One region of the Bradyrhizobium sp. CCBAU 25338 genome, then DNA from elsewhere that is predicted to be linked to it. Evidence: predicted binding sites of a transcription regulator. Region 1 holds the regulator's gene; each other region holds the start of a gene.
The links. The regulator LexA, encoded in region 1, represses DNA repair genes until DNA is damaged. The targets are predictions, from matches to a motif close to TGTTCNNNNTGTGTTCNG.
Positions count from the first base shown of each region.

Region 2: a site for LexA is predicted at 932-949, ahead of ACM42_RS14690 (ImuA family protein). Genes of this name have one in related genera too.
Region 3: a site for LexA is predicted at 3,059-3,076, ahead of ACM42_RS03530 (PA0069 family radical SAM protein). Genes of this name have one in related genera too.
Region 4: a site for LexA is predicted at 1,401-1,418, ahead of ACM42_RS12815 (single-stranded DNA-binding protein). Genes of this name have one in related genera too.

Region 1 covers NZ_LFKY01000032.1:27,718-32,272, reverse strand. The annotation lists gene ACM42_RS12270 (molybdopterin molybdotransferase MoeA) at 1-341, shown strand, start outside; gene lexA (transcriptional repressor LexA) at 518-1,219, shown strand; gene ACM42_RS12260 (hypothetical protein) at 1,716-2,150, shown strand; gene ACM42_RS12255 (ComEC/Rec2 family competence protein) at 2,270-4,549, opposite strand.
Region 2 covers NZ_LFKY01000034.1:149,838-154,392, forward strand. The annotation lists gene ACM42_RS14685 (Y-family DNA polymerase) at 1-182, opposite strand, end outside; gene ACM42_RS14690 (ImuA family protein) at 79-867, opposite strand; gene ACM42_RS14695 (putative DNA modification/repair radical SAM protein) at 1,030-2,265, shown strand; gene ACM42_RS14700 (UdgX family uracil-DNA binding protein) at 2,265-3,707, shown strand; gene ACM42_RS14705 (inorganic phosphate transporter) at 3,806-4,555, shown strand, end outside.
Region 3 covers NZ_LFKY01000002.1:442,089-446,643, forward strand. The annotation lists gene ACM42_RS03515 (glycosyltransferase family 39 protein) at 1-195, opposite strand, end outside; gene ACM42_RS03520 (ribonuclease HII) at 460-1,317, opposite strand; gene ACM42_RS03525 (VOC family protein) at 1,394-1,849, opposite strand; gene ACM42_RS03530 (PA0069 family radical SAM protein) at 1,874-3,037, opposite strand; gene ACM42_RS03535 (phosphoketolase family protein) at 3,270-4,555, shown strand, end outside.
Region 4 covers NZ_LFKY01000032.1:146,460-151,014, reverse strand. The annotation lists gene gyrA (DNA gyrase subunit A) at 1-392, opposite strand, end outside; gene ACM42_RS12815 (single-stranded DNA-binding protein) at 750-1,244, opposite strand; gene ACM42_RS12810 (outer membrane protein) at 1,686-2,453, shown strand; gene ACM42_RS12805 (outer membrane protein) at 2,694-3,362, shown strand; gene uvrA (excinuclease ABC subunit UvrA) at 3,650-4,555, shown strand, end outside.

The DNA.
Region 1 (4,555 bases):
GCGTGATCGGCCTCCCCGGCAATCCCGTGTCGTCTTACGTGTGCGCCTTCCTGTTCATGGTGCCGCTGATTCGCGCCCTGTCGGGCCGATCAGTGATTCATCATCGCCGCGAGCGCGCCGTGCTGGGCCGCGATCTCGGTGCCAACGACCAGCGCGAGGATTATCTGCGTGCGCGCCTGGAACAGCGTGACGACGGCGCGCTCGTCGCCCATCCCGTCAGCCATCAGGACTCCTCTCTGCTTGCGAATCTCGCTGCGGCGCAGGTACTTCTCGTGCGCGCACCGTTCGCGCCGAGGGCCGAGGCCGGCACGCCTTGCGAGGTGCTGCGCCTGCCCGCCTGAGCTGCACGGCCACACGCATCGCGCGAGCTTCGCTCTGTTCACCGTAAATTAAGCAGTTGCGGAACACATATCGAACATATAGTGTCCGTTCATGATTTGTTTCGAACGTGTAGCAGCTTATCGCTGAACTCCTCGTCTCGGAATCGAACGACATCAACCGGGGGACTTTCGTCGAGATGTTGACGCGCAAACAATACGAGCTTCTACGGTTCATCAGCGAACGTCTGAAGGAAAGCGGCGTGCCGCCGTCCTTCGACGAGATGAAGGATGCGCTCGACCTGCGCTCGAAGTCAGGCATCCATCGCCTGATCACTGCGCTCGAGGAGCGCGGCTTCATCCGCCGCCTGCCCAACCGCGCCCGTGCCATCGAGGTGATCAAGCTGCCCGAGCTCCAGGCCGCCGCCGGCAGCCGCCGCGGCTTCACGCCGAGCGTCATCGAGGGCAATCTCGGCAAGGTGCGCGCGACCTCCAGCCCGCCTGTGGACGAGGGCGAGCGTCCCGTCGCGGTGCCCGTGATGGGCCGCATCGCGGCCGGCACGCCGATCGAGGCGCTGCAGACCCGCAGCCACACCATCAGCGTGCCGCCCGACATGCTCGGCTCGGGCGAGCACTACGCGCTCGAAGTCCGCGGCGATTCGATGGTCGAGGCCGGCATCCTCGATGGCGACATGGCGCTGATCCAGCGCAACGAGAGCGCCGATACCGGCGACATCGTGGTGGCGCTGATCGACGACGAGGAAGCCACGCTCAAGCGCTTCCGCCGCCGCGGCGCCTCTATCGCGCTCGAGCCCGCCAACGCCGCCTACGAGGTCCGCATTCTTCCGCCGAACCGCGTGAAGATTCAGGGCAAGCTGATCGGGCTGTACCGCAAGTACTGAGCGGTCCTGCGGTCGCTCGACACCTATTGGAGCGGATCCGCTATCCGCTCCGGCTGGATGGTTTTTCCGGTTCTGCTCAGATTGTCCGGCCCCCTCTTTCGGCGGCTCATCCTCGACACGCCGCACGACGCAACATCGCTTCGCGGCCTGAGAATGCGAGGACAGGTGTTGCGCCGGACGTTTCATGGACGATCGTTGCTGCGCCGATCGCAGCAACGGTGACGTAAGCCGCTGCCATACAATCGCACCGCCATTCCGCAAGCGAGCTGGCAATACTCGGGCTGGTCGGCGCCCGCGGGGCGCTGACGCACGCCTTCCGAATACGCATGCATCGGCTTTGTTCCTATCGAATCCGGGAAAGATAATGTGATCGCGGCTTGCGGCGCAAAGCCGCAGATTTGCCTACAACGAAGCAGAGCGTTGCTTGCTTCCACCTGATAGAGGCCTGCGCCTCCAAAAGAGGTGCGGGTTGCTATCTTCGCATGAGGAGCACCCGATGTGTGACTACAGCCTGCATGCCGTCGCGACGCGCCCCGCCGAAGTCGGCGAGACGATCGTCACGACAACCTTCCGTGGCACCTCGACGCGCGGCTTCGCCTCCGAAGCCGATCTCTCCGTCGCAGTCTGCCTGCTGCCGGGAACGGAGCTCGCTTTCGCCGACAACGTCCGTTACGACAATCGCTGGATCTGGACGCGCACCGTGAACTCCCGCGTCGGCAAGTTCGGCAAGATCGACCCGCACATTCCCGATCGCCATCATGACGCGATCGAATTCCCCGACGGCAAATACGTGCTGGTGACACAGCTCGTCGAAGGCCAGCGCGCGACCGTGCTGCAACTGCCGGTGACCCAGCCGGTTGGCGAACGCGAGCACAAGCCGCAGATCGTCGCCGACACGCGGTCCACCATCACGCGCCTGCCGATCGGCTGACGTCGTCGCCCCGGCCGATGGTCGTGGGCCAGGAATGCAATGCCATCGCCGGCCGAGGCCGGCGAGATGGTATGGTTTGCGTCCTGCGAAATCCGGTCCGACCTCCCCCGCACCGCTCCTCAATCGTCCGCCTGAAAATCCGTCTCCGATGGCGTTGCGTCCCGGTTGCGGGGCACGGCCGTCTTCGGCGCAAGGCTGCCGTCGAAATCCCCCTCGCCGGCGCCGGCCGGCAGCCAGGGGCGGCTTGTGCCTCTCGCCCTCACCGCCCGAACCGAGAAGCCGTCACCGCTCCGCGTCAGAGCCAGCGCGCCCTGACTGGCGAGCCGCGGCCTGTCGACCACCATCGCCGCGCAATCGGGCGGCGCTGGGCGCGCCGTCACCACCAGCGCGGCGCGGCTGCAATCATCAGCCAGCGCGTCGATGCGCAACGCCAACGCGACCAGCCGTCCGTCCGCGAGCGGCGTCACGCAGCCGGACTCGTCACACGACACACCGTCGGCCAACGAGGCGCTGCCGGCATCGCGCGGATCGGCATCGGCAGCCAACCACTCCCTCAGCAGGAAGCCATCCTTGCTCGCGCGGATCACATGCAGCCGCCCGTCACGGCCCCGCACGGCGACGCTCGCGCCATCCCCGGCAATCAGGATATCGGGCTGCCGCACCGACATCGCCCAGAGGATCGCGGCAAGCAGCACCAGGGCCCCGGACCAGCGCAGGGGCGTGCGCAACAGCCCCATCACGATGATCCCGAGGCTCGCCGCGATCAGCGGCGCGATCTCGAACGCGGGAATGCGGCCGACGGCACCCGGCAGTGCCGCCACCCAGCGCGAGACCGCGATCATCCACTCGATGCCGATCCCCATCAGCCACCAGAACGCGCCGTCGAGCCCGAATGGCGCCGCGAGCAACCCCAACAGCCCCGCCGGCATCACCAGCGCCGAGACCACCGGCATCGCGCCGAGATTGGCGAGCACGCCGTATGGCGTCACGCGGTGGAAGTGGAAGGCGGCGTATGGCGTGGTCGCGAGCCCCGCAATCAGCGAGGCCAGGAACAGCATCGCGATCTCGCGGCCGCCCCACAGCGCGATCCGCGCCGTTGCGGAATGATCGGGCGATGCGAGCAGGTTCGGCATGCCGATCTGCACCAGCGCCACCAGCCCGAGCGTTGCCGCAAAGGACATCTGGAAACTCGGATGAACCAGCGCCTCGGGCGCGACGGCGAGCACGATCAGCGCGGCCACCGCCAGCGTCCGGAACGTGATGGCGCGGCGATCGACCATCACGGCGATCAAAACCACCGCCGTCATGAAGAACGATCTCTGCGTCGCGACCTCTGCGCCGGACAGCAGCAGGTAGAACGCAGCCGCCACAAGCGCAGCGGCCGCCGACCATTTCTTGATAGCGAAGCCGACCGCCAGCCCCGGAATCAGCGCCAGCAGCGCGCGAACCGCGAAGAACACGACGCCGGCGACGACCGCCATGTGATAGCCGGAGATCGACAGCACATGGCCGAGCCCCGAGACGAACATCGCGTCGTTGACGGGCGCGGTGATCGCGTCGCGCCGCCCCGTCAGTAGCGCGGTCGCGATCGCGCGATTGTCGCCTTCGAGCGTCGCACGGATGCGGGCATCGATCGCATCGCGCAAGCCTTGCATGAAGGCCGCGTAGCGCAGCCGCGAGCCGACGGCATCCGGCGTCGGCGCGGCCGTGATCGCGCCCATCACGAAGCCGGAGGCGCCGATGCCCTGGAAGAACATGTCGCGCGAGAAATCGTAGCTGCCGGGGCGCACCGGCGAGATCGGCGGCAGCAGCCGCGCCTTCAATTGCACGAAGCCGCCGACCTCCGGTGCCGTCCCCTTGCGCACCGACAGGCGCACGCGATCGAGCTTGACGTCGCTGCGCTGCGCCTCCATCGCGCTGACGCGCAGCACGAAGCGATCGGTGCGCTCGCGGATGTCGCGCGCCTCCACGAAGCCCGACAGCGACACCGAATAGAGCGGCTTGGCCAGCACGGTATGGGCGATGCGCGCCGTCTTCCAGGTCGCCACGGCAAAACCGGCCGCGGCCGCCGCGATCATGATCGCGAGGGCAAACAGCCGGCTCCGTCGCAGCACGACCGCGCCGAGCGCGAGAACGGCCGCCGTCGCGGCAACGACCCACAGCACCGGCTCATGATCGGCGGCGAAATACAGCGCGATGCCGCCACCAAAGGCGACCGGCACCCAGGGCAATAGCCGGCCAGGGCCGGCCTCGGCGCGGGCCCATTCGCGCAGCGTTTCGACGATAGCCGGCCAGACGCCAAAGCGCGCCGGCGCAAAGCCGCCAGCCGGTACGGCGCGGCCGACCGGCCACGTCCCGGCAACTCCCTGGGAGCGCACTGGCCGGCCCGGCTCCGCCATTCCCCT
Region 2 (4,555 bases), on a different contig from region 1:
TCGGCGGCCTCGTCCAGCGCATGGATCACCAGCGCATTGTTGTCCTTGATGACGACGATGCTCGGCTCATGATTGGCTTTACCCAGCCCGGCGCTGCCGAAAAACCGCTGGATCCGGTCGATGGGCAGGCGCGGCAGCCACAGGCTGAGGATACGTCGACGGTTCACTGAACTGGCACTCATCACAATTCCATTCCATGATCCACCGGCCGCATGGGCCATGACGATTGCGCAAGAGTTCGGCATCGAAGCGCGGCGCGCCCCATGTGCTCCATGCCTGCCCCGGCGGTGAATGTGCCGCGCGCAGCATCCATCGCGTCTCCGCAGTCGAGGGCAAAGGTTGTGCGGCCATGCGCAGGAGCAACCCGGTGACGCCGGAAGATTGCGCGGCGAGCGTCAGCTTGCGGCTTGCCACGAGATCGAACTGTCTGATCTCGCCCCAGAGCTCGAGCACGACGGCGCCCAGCGCATCGCAGGCGAGCGCATCGGCCGAGGTGCGCAGCGCGCTCTCGACATCGGCGGCGCGCACCATCACCACGCGGCGCGGATCGAGGCCGAGTTCGGCTAGCCCGCTCATCGACAGCGCGCCCGTCTCTATCTCCGAAAAATCCTGCCGCACCCACAGCAGCGGCCGACGCGCGCTCACGCGTCCCGCAAGGCCCATGGCGAAGCCGGTCGCGGCAGCGCCCTGACGCCCCTCGCAAAACACCTCATGGACCGCCGCACGCGCGAGCCCGCCCTTCAGCGCGCCATCGGCTTCGTGATGGCCGAGCGCGACGCGATCGTGCTGATGCACGATTTCCGCCGTCTCGATGCGTTCGATCTGGCCGCGCAAGGTCGCAAGCGCGCTGTTGCGTGCGCCGCTCATGCTCGCCGCTCCTTCAGGAATTGGTGCCGTGGCCTTCAAAAGAAGAACCAACGGCTGGCTCATTTGTTCATGATATGTTCTAATATAAAGCTAACGGGGCCAGAAGAGTCAATCGAATTGGCGCTCGATCGGATTCGTGAGCTGAATCAAAGGGATTCAAGGATGGACGTACAACGCAAGCTGGAAATCCTGGCGGACGCCGCCAAATACGACGCGTCCTGTGCCTCCAGCGGCACCGAGAAGCGGGATTCCAGCGACGGCAAGGGGATGGGCTCGACCGCGCCCGGCATGGGGATCTGCCATTCCTACGCGCCGGACGGACGCTGCATCTCGCTGCTCAAGGTGCTGCTGACCAACGCCTGCAATTACGATTGCCTCTATTGCGTCAACCGCGCCTCCTCGAACGTGCCGCGCGCCCGCTTCACCGTCGACGAGGTCGTCAAGCTGACGCTCGACTTCTACCGGCGCAATTACATCGAGGGCCTGTTTCTCTCCTCCGGCATCATCCGCAGCCCCGACTACACTATGGAGCAGGTGGTCAGCGTCGCGCGCAAGCTGCGCGAGGAGCATCACTTCCGCGGCTACATTCACCTGAAGACCATTCCCGAAGCCGACGACGCGCTGATCGCGGAAGCCGGCAAATATGCCGACCGCCTCTCCATCAACATCGAGATGCCTGAGGAGACGAGCCTGCAGCAATTCGCGCCGGAGAAGGATGTCCGCGCGATCCGCCGCACCATGGGCCGGCTGCGGCTGAAGCTGGACGAGGCCGAGGACAGCCGCAGCGCAAAGACCAAGGCCAAGCCGCAGCGCTTCGCACCGGCCGGCCAGAGCACACAGATGATCGTCGGCGCCGACGCGGCCTCCGATCACACCATTCTCCACACCAGCGCCAATCTCTACGGCGCCTACCGGCTGCGGCGCGTTTATTATTCCGCCTTCAGCCCGATCCCCGATGCCAGCCGTGCACTTCCTCTGCGGGCACCGCCGCTGCTGCGCGAGCACCGGCTCTACCAGGCCGACTGGCTGATGCGGTTCTACGGCTTCGACGTCGGCGAGATCGTCGACGACAGCGCGATGCTGCCGCTCGACATCGATCCCAAGCTGGCCTGGGCGCTCCGCCACCGCGACCGCTTTCCGCTCGACGTCAACCGCGCCAGCCGCGAGGAATTGCTGCGCGTGCCAGGCTTCGGCACCAAGGCGGTCGAACGCATCATCGCGACGCGGCGCACCACTACGATCCGTCTTGCCGATCTCGCGCGGCTGCACGTGCCCCGGCACAAGGCGCTGCCGTTCATCGTCCTCAGCGATCATCGCCCCTCGCTCCATCGGCTCGACGAAGCGCGGCTGATCGACCGGTTCAAGCCGAAGGCAACGCAACTCGGATTTGGCTTCTGATGCAGTACATCACCCTCGATACGGAAACTGATTTCGACGGCTGGCGCAAAGCTGCCCGTACGCTCGTTCTACGTCATGTGGAGCCGCGTGATATCACCTGGAGCGTGCGAGGTGGCGAAGCGGAGTTGTTTGCGCCACCCGCGCCGTCTCCGATCCTTGAGGTGAACGACGGCACCTTCAACGTGTCAGCAAAATTCGTCGAGCTGGCCAAGGCCGCCATCCTGCACCGCGATGTCGAGCGTTTTGCGATCCTCTATCGCCTGCTCTGGCGATTGAAGGACAATCACGACCTCATCGAGGTTGCGACCGATCCTGACGTCGCGCAAGTCACGGCCCTGGCAAAGGCGGTCCATCGCGACGAGCACAAGATGCACGCCTTCGTCCGCTTCCGCGAGATCGGCCGGGAACGCCAGGCGCATTACGTCGCCTGGTTCGAGCCGGAGCATCACATCGTCGAGCTCGCTGCGCCGTTCTTCGCCAAGCGCTTTGCCGACATGCCCTGGTCGATCCTGACACCGGACCTCTGCGCGCATTGGGATGGCCACGCACTTTCGTTCACATCCGGCGTCAGCAGGAGCGAAGCACCGAGCGAAGACCGGCTGGAAGAAACCTGGCGGCGCTACTACGCCAGCATCTTCAATCCGGCACGGCTCAAGGTGAAGGCGATGCAGGCCGAGATGCCGAAGAAATATTGGAGGAACCTGCCCGAGGCCTCGATCATTAAGCCTCTGATCGAGGACGCCGAGCGCATGACCGGTGCTATGATCGCCAATGCCGCAACCGATCCGCGCAAGCCTCAGAAGCGGCCGGAGGCTCCGATGAAACGCAAGCCAGCTGCCGACGATCTCGAAGCGCTCCGCGAGGAGGCCGCGCATTGCCGCGCCTGCCATCTCTACAAGGACGCGACCCAGACCGTGTTCGGCGAAGGCCCGAAGTCCGCCAACATCATGCTGGTCGGCGAACAGCCCGGCGACAAGGAAGACCTCGCCGGACACCCCTTTGTCGGTCCCGCCGGCCAGATGCTCGACCGCGCGCTGGAGGAAGCCGGCGTCGACCGCAAGAAGGTCTATGTCACCAACGCGGTCAAGCACTTCAAATTCGTGCCGCGCGGAAAAATCCGCCTGCACCAGAAGCCGAACACACCTGAGATCCGGGCCTGCCGGCAATGGTACGAGCGGGAAGTTGCGGCAATCCAGCCCGATCTCATCGTGGCGATGGGCGCGACCGCCGCGCAAAGCGTGTTCGGCAAGATCACCCCGATCGGCAAGAACCGCGGCCGGCTCATAGACCTTCCCGACGGACGCAAAGCACTCGTGACGGTGCATCCGTCCTATCTGCTGCGGCTGCCGGATCCGGAAGCCAAGGTGCTGGAGTATCGGCGCTTTGTCGAGGATTTGAAGATCGCCGCTGCCTTGCAGAAGAAGGCCGCCCGGGCTGCCTGAACACTGGAAGGCGGGCGGCTTTCACGCCTGAGGTGTCATCCGGCCTTCAAATCCATCGCGGACAATACCCTTACCTGAAAGTTAAGGGGCGTCCAGACATGAGCGATGTTGCATTCGACCGAGCGATAGCCGATCCCGCACCGATCCAGCCAGCCTCGCGGCCAAATCTCGACAAGGGCTTCAATCCGCTGACGATGATCCTGTTCTTCGGCATCCTCGCCGCCGGCCTGCTGTTCGTCGCCTACAGCATCTATGTCGACGTCAACGCGACGGGCGTGCGGGTGACGACCTACCTGCCCTACATCCTCCTGTTCGTTGCGCTCCTGATCGCGCTCGGCTTCGAATTCGTCAACGGCTTCCACGACACCGCCAATGCAGTGGCCACGGTCATCTACACCCATTCGCTGCCGGCGGAGGTGGCGGTGATGTGGTCCGGCTTCTTCAACTTCCTCGGCGTGCTCCTGTCCTCCGGCGCGGTCGCCTTCGGCATCGTCTCGCTGCTGCCGGTCGAGCTGATCCTCCAGGTCGGCTCCAGCGCCGGCTTCGCCATGGTGTTCGCGCTGCTGATCGCCGCGATCCTGTGGAATCTCGGCACCTGGTTCTTCGGCCTGCCCGCCTCCTCCTCGCACACCCTGATCGGCTCGATCATCGGCGTCGGCGTCGCCAACGCCGTGATGCGCGGCCGCGACGGCACCTCGGGCGTGGACTGGAGCAAGGCGACCGAGATCGGCTATGCGCTGCTGCTGTCGCCGCTGTTCGGTTTCATCTGCGCCGCCGTGCTGTTGCTGCTGCTCAAGTTCATCGTGCGCAACCCGGCCCTCTATGCCGCCCCCGAAGGCAACAAGCCG
Region 3 (4,555 bases), on a different contig from region 1:
CAACGGCGGGCCGAGATCGGTGCCGACCTGGTATTCCCTGCCGAAGGCCAGAACGGTCGCGAGGTTGCCGGGCGGGCTGCGGTAGAACACCAGCGCCACGAACAGCCACATCAAAGCCTGGAGCAGCACGGCAATCCATACGATCAGCCGCGGCCGGGCGCGAATGAGCTCGATGACCAGGGAGGTAAACCGCATGCAACGTCCGAATGATGCAGCCAGTCCAGCCGGCCCTATTCGCTCACGAACACTTTGATAAGGGGCACCGCGCGTCGTGGCAACTTCGGTCTGCCCCCTCTCCCCGTTCTTACAGGCTGAGGCACAAGCACACCTGAGCACACTTGCGCTATCGGTCGTCATGCCCGGGCTTGTCCCGGGCATCCACGTTCTTCGGACGGTGCGTAAGGCGTGGATGGCCGGGTCAAGCCCGGCCATGACGGGTGGTAGAGCTGTGGGGTCGATTTAGAGATTTGCCGAGACGTCGATCTCGACGGCCGCGTCCACTTGCACCTCGACCTCTGTCACCGCGAAAAGATCCTGCACCGGCTCGGCGGTCCAGGGCATATGCTTGGCGCGGGCGGCGGCGACCGGGGCGAAGAAGCGGCGGTGGTGGACGGAGGGGCCGAGGCGGTCGAGCGCCTCGATATGGTCGGGGACGGCGTAGCCCTTGTGCTGCTCGAAGCCGTAGCCGGGGCAGTCCTGGGCCAGCGCGCACATCAGCCGATCACGCGTCACCTTGGCGACGATGGATGCCGCGGCGATCGACAGCACGATACCGTCGCCGCCGATCACCGCCTCGCAATCGCATTCGGTGTCGAGCCGGTCGCGGCCGTCGACGAAGACGTGCCTGGGCGCCTCCGGCAGTGCCACCACGGCGCGCTTCAGTGCCCACAGCGAGGCACGCAGGATGTTGTCGCGGTCGATCCGCGAGGGCGAGGCGACGGCGACCGAGACCTGCGCGGTGGCGCAGATCTTGTCGAACAGCTTCTCGCGCTCCTCGGCAGTCAGCCGCTTGGAATCATCGATACCGCGCGGGATGCGATCGGGATCGAGAATCACAGCCGCTGCCACCACGGGACCGGCCAGCGGGCCGCGGCCGGCCTCGTCGCACCCGGCAACAGGCCAGACGCCGCGCTTGATCAGCGCGCGCTCGCGGCGGAAGCTAGGAGGAGCAATGGCAATGATGCCTTTCCTGCCGGCAGGAACCTTCGGAGCCTTGGCCGGAGGCGCTTTGGCCTCGTTGGCAGGCGCAGCCTTCTTCGCAGCCTCCTTTTTTGGCGCGTCTTTGGCTGGGTTCTTGGCGGACTTGTCCCGAATCATGGCCGGGATCGTGCGCAAGGGGCTTCGCCAGCGCAACCGGGAACCCAGGATAATTCCCGTTATTCAGACGGCCGTTCTAATCCGCCAGATGCACCCGGCGGTCCCCGCCCACCTCGATACCGGGCGCGACCACGACCTCCCAAGGATGGCCGTCGGGGTCGGTGAAATAGCCGGAATAGCCGCCGTAGTCGGTCTCGTGCGCCGCCCTCAGCAGGCCGGCCCCCTTCCCGATGGCGAAGGCCAGCACCGCATCGACCTCCTCACGCGTCCGGCAGTTCCAGGCGAGCGTCATGCCGCGAAAGGTCGATGGCCTCGGCGCGTCCTGCAAGGTCGCGTCTGCCGCGAGCTGATCCCACGGATACAGGGCGAGCACCGGACCGCCGGTATCGTAGAAGGCGACGGCCTCGTCGGTTGCCTTCAGCCGGCGCGAGAAGCCGAGTGCATCGTAAAAGGCGATGCTGGCGCGGATGTCGCCCACGCCAAGCGTGACGACGGTGAGCCTCGGCACCGGAGCCGCCAATTCCTGACTCATGCCATGCCTCTTTCACCTTCCCCATCAGAACAGGCTGAGCTGATCGCCGTTCCGCTTCGGCCGCGCAAAGTGATCCGTGGTCAGCTTGGAGCGCCGCTTGTTGAGGCCGAGCCTGTCGCAGGCGATCTCGAAGCGGCGGCCGATGGTCCAGGCCATCGGGCCGGTGCCCTTCATCCGCTCGCCCCATTTCGCATCGTAGTCGCGCCCGCCGCGCATGTCGCGAATCAGGGTGAAGACGTGGCGATAGCGGTCCGGATAGTTCGCCATCAGCCATTCACGGAAGAGATCGCGGACCTCCAACGGCAGCCGCAGCAGCACATAGGAGGCTTCCTTGACGCCGGCATGGGCGGCGGCATCGAGGATGCGCTCGATCTCGGAATCGTTCAGCGCGGGGATCACGGGCGCGACCATCACCGTGGTCGGAATGCCCGCATCCGAGAGCAGCTTCAGCGCCTCCAGCCGCTTCGGCGGCGTCGAAGCCCGCGGCTCCATGGTGCGCGCGAGCTTGGGATCGAGCGAGGTGACCGAAATCGCGACCTTGGCGAGGTTGCGCTTGGCCATCCGCGCCAGAATGTCGATGTCGCGCACCACCAGCGCGGATTTGGTGACGATGCCGACCGGATGGCTGGCGCGTTCCAGCACCTCGAGGATTCCGCGCATGATCTTTCGCTCGCGCTCGATCGGCTGGTAGGGATCGGTGTTGGTGCCGATCGCGATCATCCTGGGTTCGTAGCCGGTGGCGGCGAGCTCCTTCTCGAGCAGCGCCGGCGCCTCGGGCTTCACGAACAGCTTCGACTCGAAATCCAGGCCTGGCGACAAACCGAGATAGGCATGCGTCGGTCGCGCGAAGCAGTAGACGCAGCCGTGTTCGCAGCCGCGATAGGGATTGATCGAGCGGTCGAAGCCGATGTCTGGGGAATCGTTGCGGGTGATCACCTTGCGCGAGGTGTCGACACCGACACTGGTCTTGAACGGCGGCAGCTCTTCCAGGCTCTGCCAGCCGTCATCGAAAGCGACGCGCGCCTCGGCCTCGTAACGGCCGCTGGCATTGGATTGCGCGCCCCGCCCTCGCCTTCGCGCGCGATCGATGGCGACGCCAAGCTCGGGGAAATCTGAAGGCGCACCCGCCGGCTCGGAGGGCGCCGTGACCGGCGGGTGCTTGAGAGCATGAGAGGATGCTGGACTCATGCAATCAAGATAGCACGCAAAAGGAACAAATCAAGAACACAAACAAAAAACGTGAAAACAACCCCATGCAAAGTAGCCGCCCAAATTTCGAGCGCGCGGCTTTGACCTCACGCAATACGCCTGTCACGACGATTTCGTTTGATCCCACACGACGATTTCGTTTGATCCCACACAGGGATCGATCGTGCCGGAACAAAGTTGGTGACGATCGCTGGGTGAAAGCCGAAGGAACATGACGATTCAACAAAGAACGGCCGTCGCGACCGGCGACCTCGATCTGCTCGATCGCTATTGGCGCGCCGCCAACTACCTCTCGGTCGGGCAGATCTACCTGCTCGACAATCCGTTGCTGCGCGAGCCGTTGCGGCCCGAGCATATCAAGCCGCGTTTGCTCGGCCATTGGGGCACCACGCCCGGCCTGAACTTCATCTATGCCCATCTCAATCGCGTGATCCGCGCGCTGGACCTCAACATCATCTATGTCTGCGGGCCCGGCCATGGCGGCCCCGGCATGGTCGCCAACACCTATCTCGAAGGCAGCTACAGCGAGATCTATCCCGACATCGCGCGCGATGCGGACGGATTGCGCAAGCTATTCAGGCAGTTCTCCTTCCCCGGCGGCATTCCGAGCCACGCGGCGCCGGAAACGCCGGGCTCGATCCACGAAGGCGGCGAGCTCGGCTACGCGCTGGTGCACGCCTATGGCGCGGCCTTCGACAATCCTGATTTGATCGTCGCCTGTGTCGTCGGCGACGGCGAGGCCGAGACCGGCCCTCTCGCCGCGTCCTGGCACTCGAACAAGTTCCTGAACCCGGCGCATGACGGCGCGGTGCTGCCGATCCTGCATCTCAACGGCTACAAGATCGCAAATCCCACCGTGCTCGGACGGATGGGAGATGCGGAGATCCGCGATCTCTTCCGCGGGTACGGCCACGAGCCGCTGTTCGTCGCGGGCGATGATCCCAAATTGATGCACCGTGCCATGGCGGATGCGCTCGATGTCGCACTCGCCAGCATCCGCTCGATCCAACAGCACGCCCGCGACGGGCGGACAAGCGTCGAGCGGCCGCGCTGGCCGATGATCGTGCTGCGCAGCCCGAAGGGCTGGACCGGCCCGAAGGAAGTCGACGGCAAGAAGGTCGAGGGCTTTTGGCGCGCGCATCAAGTGCCTGTCGCCGGCTGCCGCGAAAATCCGGCGCACCTGAAAGTGCTCGAAGACTGGATGCGCAGCTACGAGCCGGAAAAACTGTTCGACGCGAACGGCGCGCTCGCTCCCGAGCTTCAGGCGCTCGCACCTGAAGGTGTCAGGCGCATGGGCGCCAATCCTCACGCCAATGGCGGCCTGTTGAAAAAGGAGCTGAAGCTGCCCGACTTCCGCAGCTTCGCGGTCGAGGTGCGGCAGCCCGGCGGCACCGTCGCCGAAGCGACGCGCGAGCTCGGCAAATTCCTGCGCGACGTCATCCGCCTCAACGCGCAACAGCGCAATTTCCGCATCATGGGGCCGGACGAGACCGCGTC
Region 4 (4,555 bases), 120 kb from region 1:
CGATAGGCGGCCGGGGGATCGCCGTCGACCGAACCGAAATTGCCCTGGCCGTCGATCAGCGGCACGCGCATCGAGAAGTCCTGCGCCATGCGAACCATGGCGTCGTAGATCGACTGGTCGCCGTGCGGGTGATACTTACCGATGACGTCGCCGACCACGCGGGCGGACTTGACGTACTTCTTGTCGGGCGTGTGCCCCTGCTCGTTCATCGAGAACAGGATGCGGCGGTGCACCGGCTTCAGGCCGTCGCGCGCATCGGGCAGCGCACGCGCCACGATCACGCTCATGGCGTAGTCGAGGTACGACTTCTTCATCTCCTCGAAGATGGAGACGGGGCGAATGTCCGAGGGTTGCGCCGGCTGGTCGCCGGGCTTGTTGTCGTCGTCAGCCAAAGGGGAATCCGGTGAGATTTTGTCTGGGAATCATATAGCGCATCGGGGTCCTGATAACCACCCTCGCGCAGATCAGGACAAGCGATTTTTCCGCCTATTCTTCCAACGACTTAGGCCCTTGCAAGCACTGCTTCCGAGAGGCCCGGAACCGGCTTGCCCAAACGATCTCCGAAGCCCGCGAAACCGCGCCGAGAGCGGGCCCTGTCAGCCTGTTTTGCCCCGGCGCAATCCGAGCTCACCTCAAACATGAAGGCGGCCGGAAAACCCGAGCCCGCCCCGCGAATTAATAGGAATGGCTGACACGGCACGCCAGGCGCAGCCCTATCGGGCAATGTGCCTGGGCCGCGATCCCTGTCCTCAGAACGGGATATCGTCGTCCATGTCGTTGTTGCGGCCGCCGCCGGCGGCGACGGGACGGCGCGGTGCGCTGCTGACGGGACCGGAGGAGCCGAAATCGCCGCCCGGCTCGTCGCCGAAGCTGCCGCCTCCTCCGCCGCCACCGCGGCCATCGAGCATCGTCAGCGTCGAGTTGAAGCCCTGGAGCACGACCTCGGTCGAGTACTTCTCGACGCCGCTCTGGTCGGTCCATTTGCGGGTCTGCAGCGCGCCCTCGATGTAAACCTTCGCGCCCTTCTTCAGATACTGTTCGGCAACCTTGCAGAGCCCTTCATTGAAGATCACGACGCGATGCCACTCGGTCTTTTCCTTGCGCTCGCCGGTCGCCTTGTCACGCCATGTCTCCGAGGTGGCGATGCTCAAATTCGCGATCGGCCGCCCGTCCTGGGTGCGGCGGATTTCAGGATCCTTGCCGAGATTTCCAACCAGAATGACCTTGTTGACGCTTCCCGCCATCGCCGCTCTCCACTCCGAATGCCACTGAATTTCAAAAGGGCGAATCCCGCTGCCCGCGTTCCTCTGCGCCCCGCTGAGGCGACCCTATACGCTTGCGGGCACCGATCAGCCCGCCACCCCCACGGTTATCCCCATATATAGCATCGCGCCCGGCTTCGTTCCAGATTTGTTCTTTCGTGCCAAGAGCCAGAACAGATTCTGGACACGCGCCGACAGCCAGGGAACCCGGATGGAACTTTTCCGGGTTCCCGAGAAGGACGAAAACCGTTTAACTTTCATCGAGTTGCGGACACTTCAATCGGTGGGCAACTGTGGCATTTCGGAGACGGATTTTGCCCCTTCCTTGGGCTATGGTTGCCTTGGAATTAGTTCATATGGGCGTCGCGCCTGATCCGCCGCTTTCGGGGACCTCGAGAAGCGGACGAAACTGGGGAGACTGCAATGAATAAGATTCTTTTTGGTGCAATCAGTGCAATGGCGTTGGGGCTGGCGGCCCCCGCAAGCGCGGCGGATCTTGCCGCCCGTCCCTACACCAAGGCGCCAGCTCCGGTTGCCGCCATCTACGACTGGAGCGGCTTCTACATCGGCATCAACGGCGGTGGTGGCACAAGCCGCAAGTGTTGGGATTTCGTGACCCCGGCAACCGGCGTTCTGGTTGGCGAGGGCTGCCACAATGCGACCGGCGGCACCGTCGGTGGCCAGGTCGGCTATCGCTGGCAGTCGACGAACTGGGTGTTCGGCTTCGAGGGCCAGGGCAACTGGGCCGATTTTTCCGGCGACAACATCAGCGCGGTATCCGGCCTTCGCAACCACTCCACGATCGACTCTTTCGGTTTGATCACCGGGCAGATCGGCTATGCCTGGAACAACGTGCTGCTCTACGTGAAGGGCGGCGCCGCCGTCGTCGGCGATCGCTACCGGACCTACGATGTGGCGACCGGCCTCGAGTTCGACCGGGCCAACGAGACCCGTTGGGGCGGCACGGTGGGCGCGGGCGTCGAGTTCGGATTCGCCCCGAACTGGTCGGTCGGCTTCGAGTATAATCACATCTTCCTCGGCCACCGCACGATCGATTTCACCGGGTCCGGCAATTTTGCCGGGGCTCCGCTCGGTGCTTTCACGGCCTCCAATCGCATCAGCCAGGACGTCGATATCGGCCTCATCCGGGTGAATTATCGTTGGGGCGGTCCGTTGATCGCGAGGTACTGATATCCCGCTGATATTGTTTGGAGATCAAAGGCCGGCCTCGCGCCGGCCTTTCTGCTTTGGGCGAGAAGTACCGGGGGGACAACGAGTCAGTAACCATTACCTTTTGCGTCGTTGTGGCTTTTCGGAGACACAACTTGCGGCTTTGGTGGTGTAAACACAACCTCAGTTGGGCCGTTGAGTCCGCTGCCCTTCCGGTCACGGAAGGCAACAACAGAAACTGGGACTGGGATTTAGTTAAAGATGAAGAAAGTTTTGTTGGCTTCGGCCTGTTTGTTCGCTCTTGCGGCCCCTGCTTCGGCTGCTGATCTCGCAGCTCGCCCTTACACCAAGGCTCCGATCGCTCCGGCCGCTGTTTACAATTGGACCGGCTTCTATCTCGGTGTCGTCGGCGGCGGCGCTTGGGAAGACGCTGGCAGCCCCCGCATGCAGGGTGGCTTCGTCGGCGGCACCGCCGGCTACAACTGGCAGACCGGCAACGTCGTGTTCGGCCTCGAGGCCGATGGCTCCTGGGCTGACGTCAGCGCCTCGGCGACCGCTCTCGGCGTCACCGCGTCGTCCAAGACCGACGCGCTCGGCACCGTCCGCGGCCGCATCGGCTACGCCGTCAACAACCTCCTGTTCTACGGCACCGGTGGTTATGCCTGGATCGACAACAAGATCACCCTCACGGCACTGGGCGTGTCCGTGTCGGACAGCAAGTGGCACTCCGGCTGGACCGTCGGTGCGGGCGTCGAGGCGTTCTTTGCTCCGCAGTGGTCGGTCAAGGGCGAGTACCTCTATCGCAGCCTCGACAGCGAGAACTACTTCTCGAACCTCGGCGCGCCGCTGGCATCCGGCACGCTCAACTTCCACACCGTGCAGGTCGGCGTGAACTATCACTTCGGGGGCCCGGTCGTCGCCAAGTACTGATCTGAAGTACTGATCGCGACCGACGTCTTATCGTCACGAAAGGCCGGCGCCAGCGCCGGCCTTTTTGTTTGATGGCTCGCTCTGCGCAGTTCCGCCCGCTCCTGCTACTGCCAGATGCCGCCAGCGCGCCAACAATCCGTTGACGATTCGCAAGTCGCACTGGAAATCCGCCGCCGTTCTTCCTACGTTCGCTGCCATACCCATCGGCGCCGTTCCCGGTTCCGGGCGAAGCGCGCCTTCAACATTGGCGCGATCGCGCGTCTTTGGATTCCTTAAGGACCAGCGGGATGGACGAAGTGATCAAGGCGAAGCGCCAACAACAGAACGCGGGCTCCAGCCTGCGCGCAATTTCGATCCGTGGCGCGCGCGAGCACAACCTCAAGAACATCGACGTCGAGATCCCCCGCGACAAGCTGGTGGTGTTCACCGGCCTCTCCGGCTCCGGCAAATCCTCGCTCGCCTTCGACACCATCTACGCCGAGGGCCAGCGCCGCTACGTCGAATCGCTGTCGGCCTATGCCCGCCAGTTCCTGGAGATGATGCAGAAGCCCGACGTCGACCAGATCGACGGCCTGTCACCGGCGATCTCGATCGAGCAGAAGACGACGTCGAAGAACCCGCGTTCCACCGTCGGCACCGTCACCGAGATCTACGACTACATGCGCCTGCTCTGGGCCCGCGTCGGCGTACCCTATTCGCCGGCCACGGGCCTGCCGATCGAGAGCCAGACCGTCTCGCAGATGGTCGACCGCGTGCTGGCGCTGCCCGAAGGCACCCGCCTCTATCTGCTCGCGCCCGTCGTGCGCGGCCGCAAGGGCGAGTACCGGAAGGAGCTGGCCGAATGGCTCAAGAAGGGCTTCCAGCGCGTCAAGATCGACGGCACCTTCCATGAGCTCGCGGAAGCGCCGACGCTGGACAAGAAATTCCCGCACGACATCGACGTCGTCGTCGACCGCATCGTGGTGCGCGCCGATATCGGCCAGCGCCTCGCCGAAAGCTTCGAGACCGCGCTGAAGCTCGCCGAGGGCCTCGCCGTCGTCGAGTTCGCCGACGCGCCGGCGGCCGCGCCTGCCGAAGAGAAAGAGAAAAAGAAGACCGCGAAGATCCACGACAAGAGCGGCCCCGAACGCATCCTGTTCTCGGAAAAGTTCGCCTGTCCGGTCTCCGGCTTCACCATCCCCGAGATCGAGCCG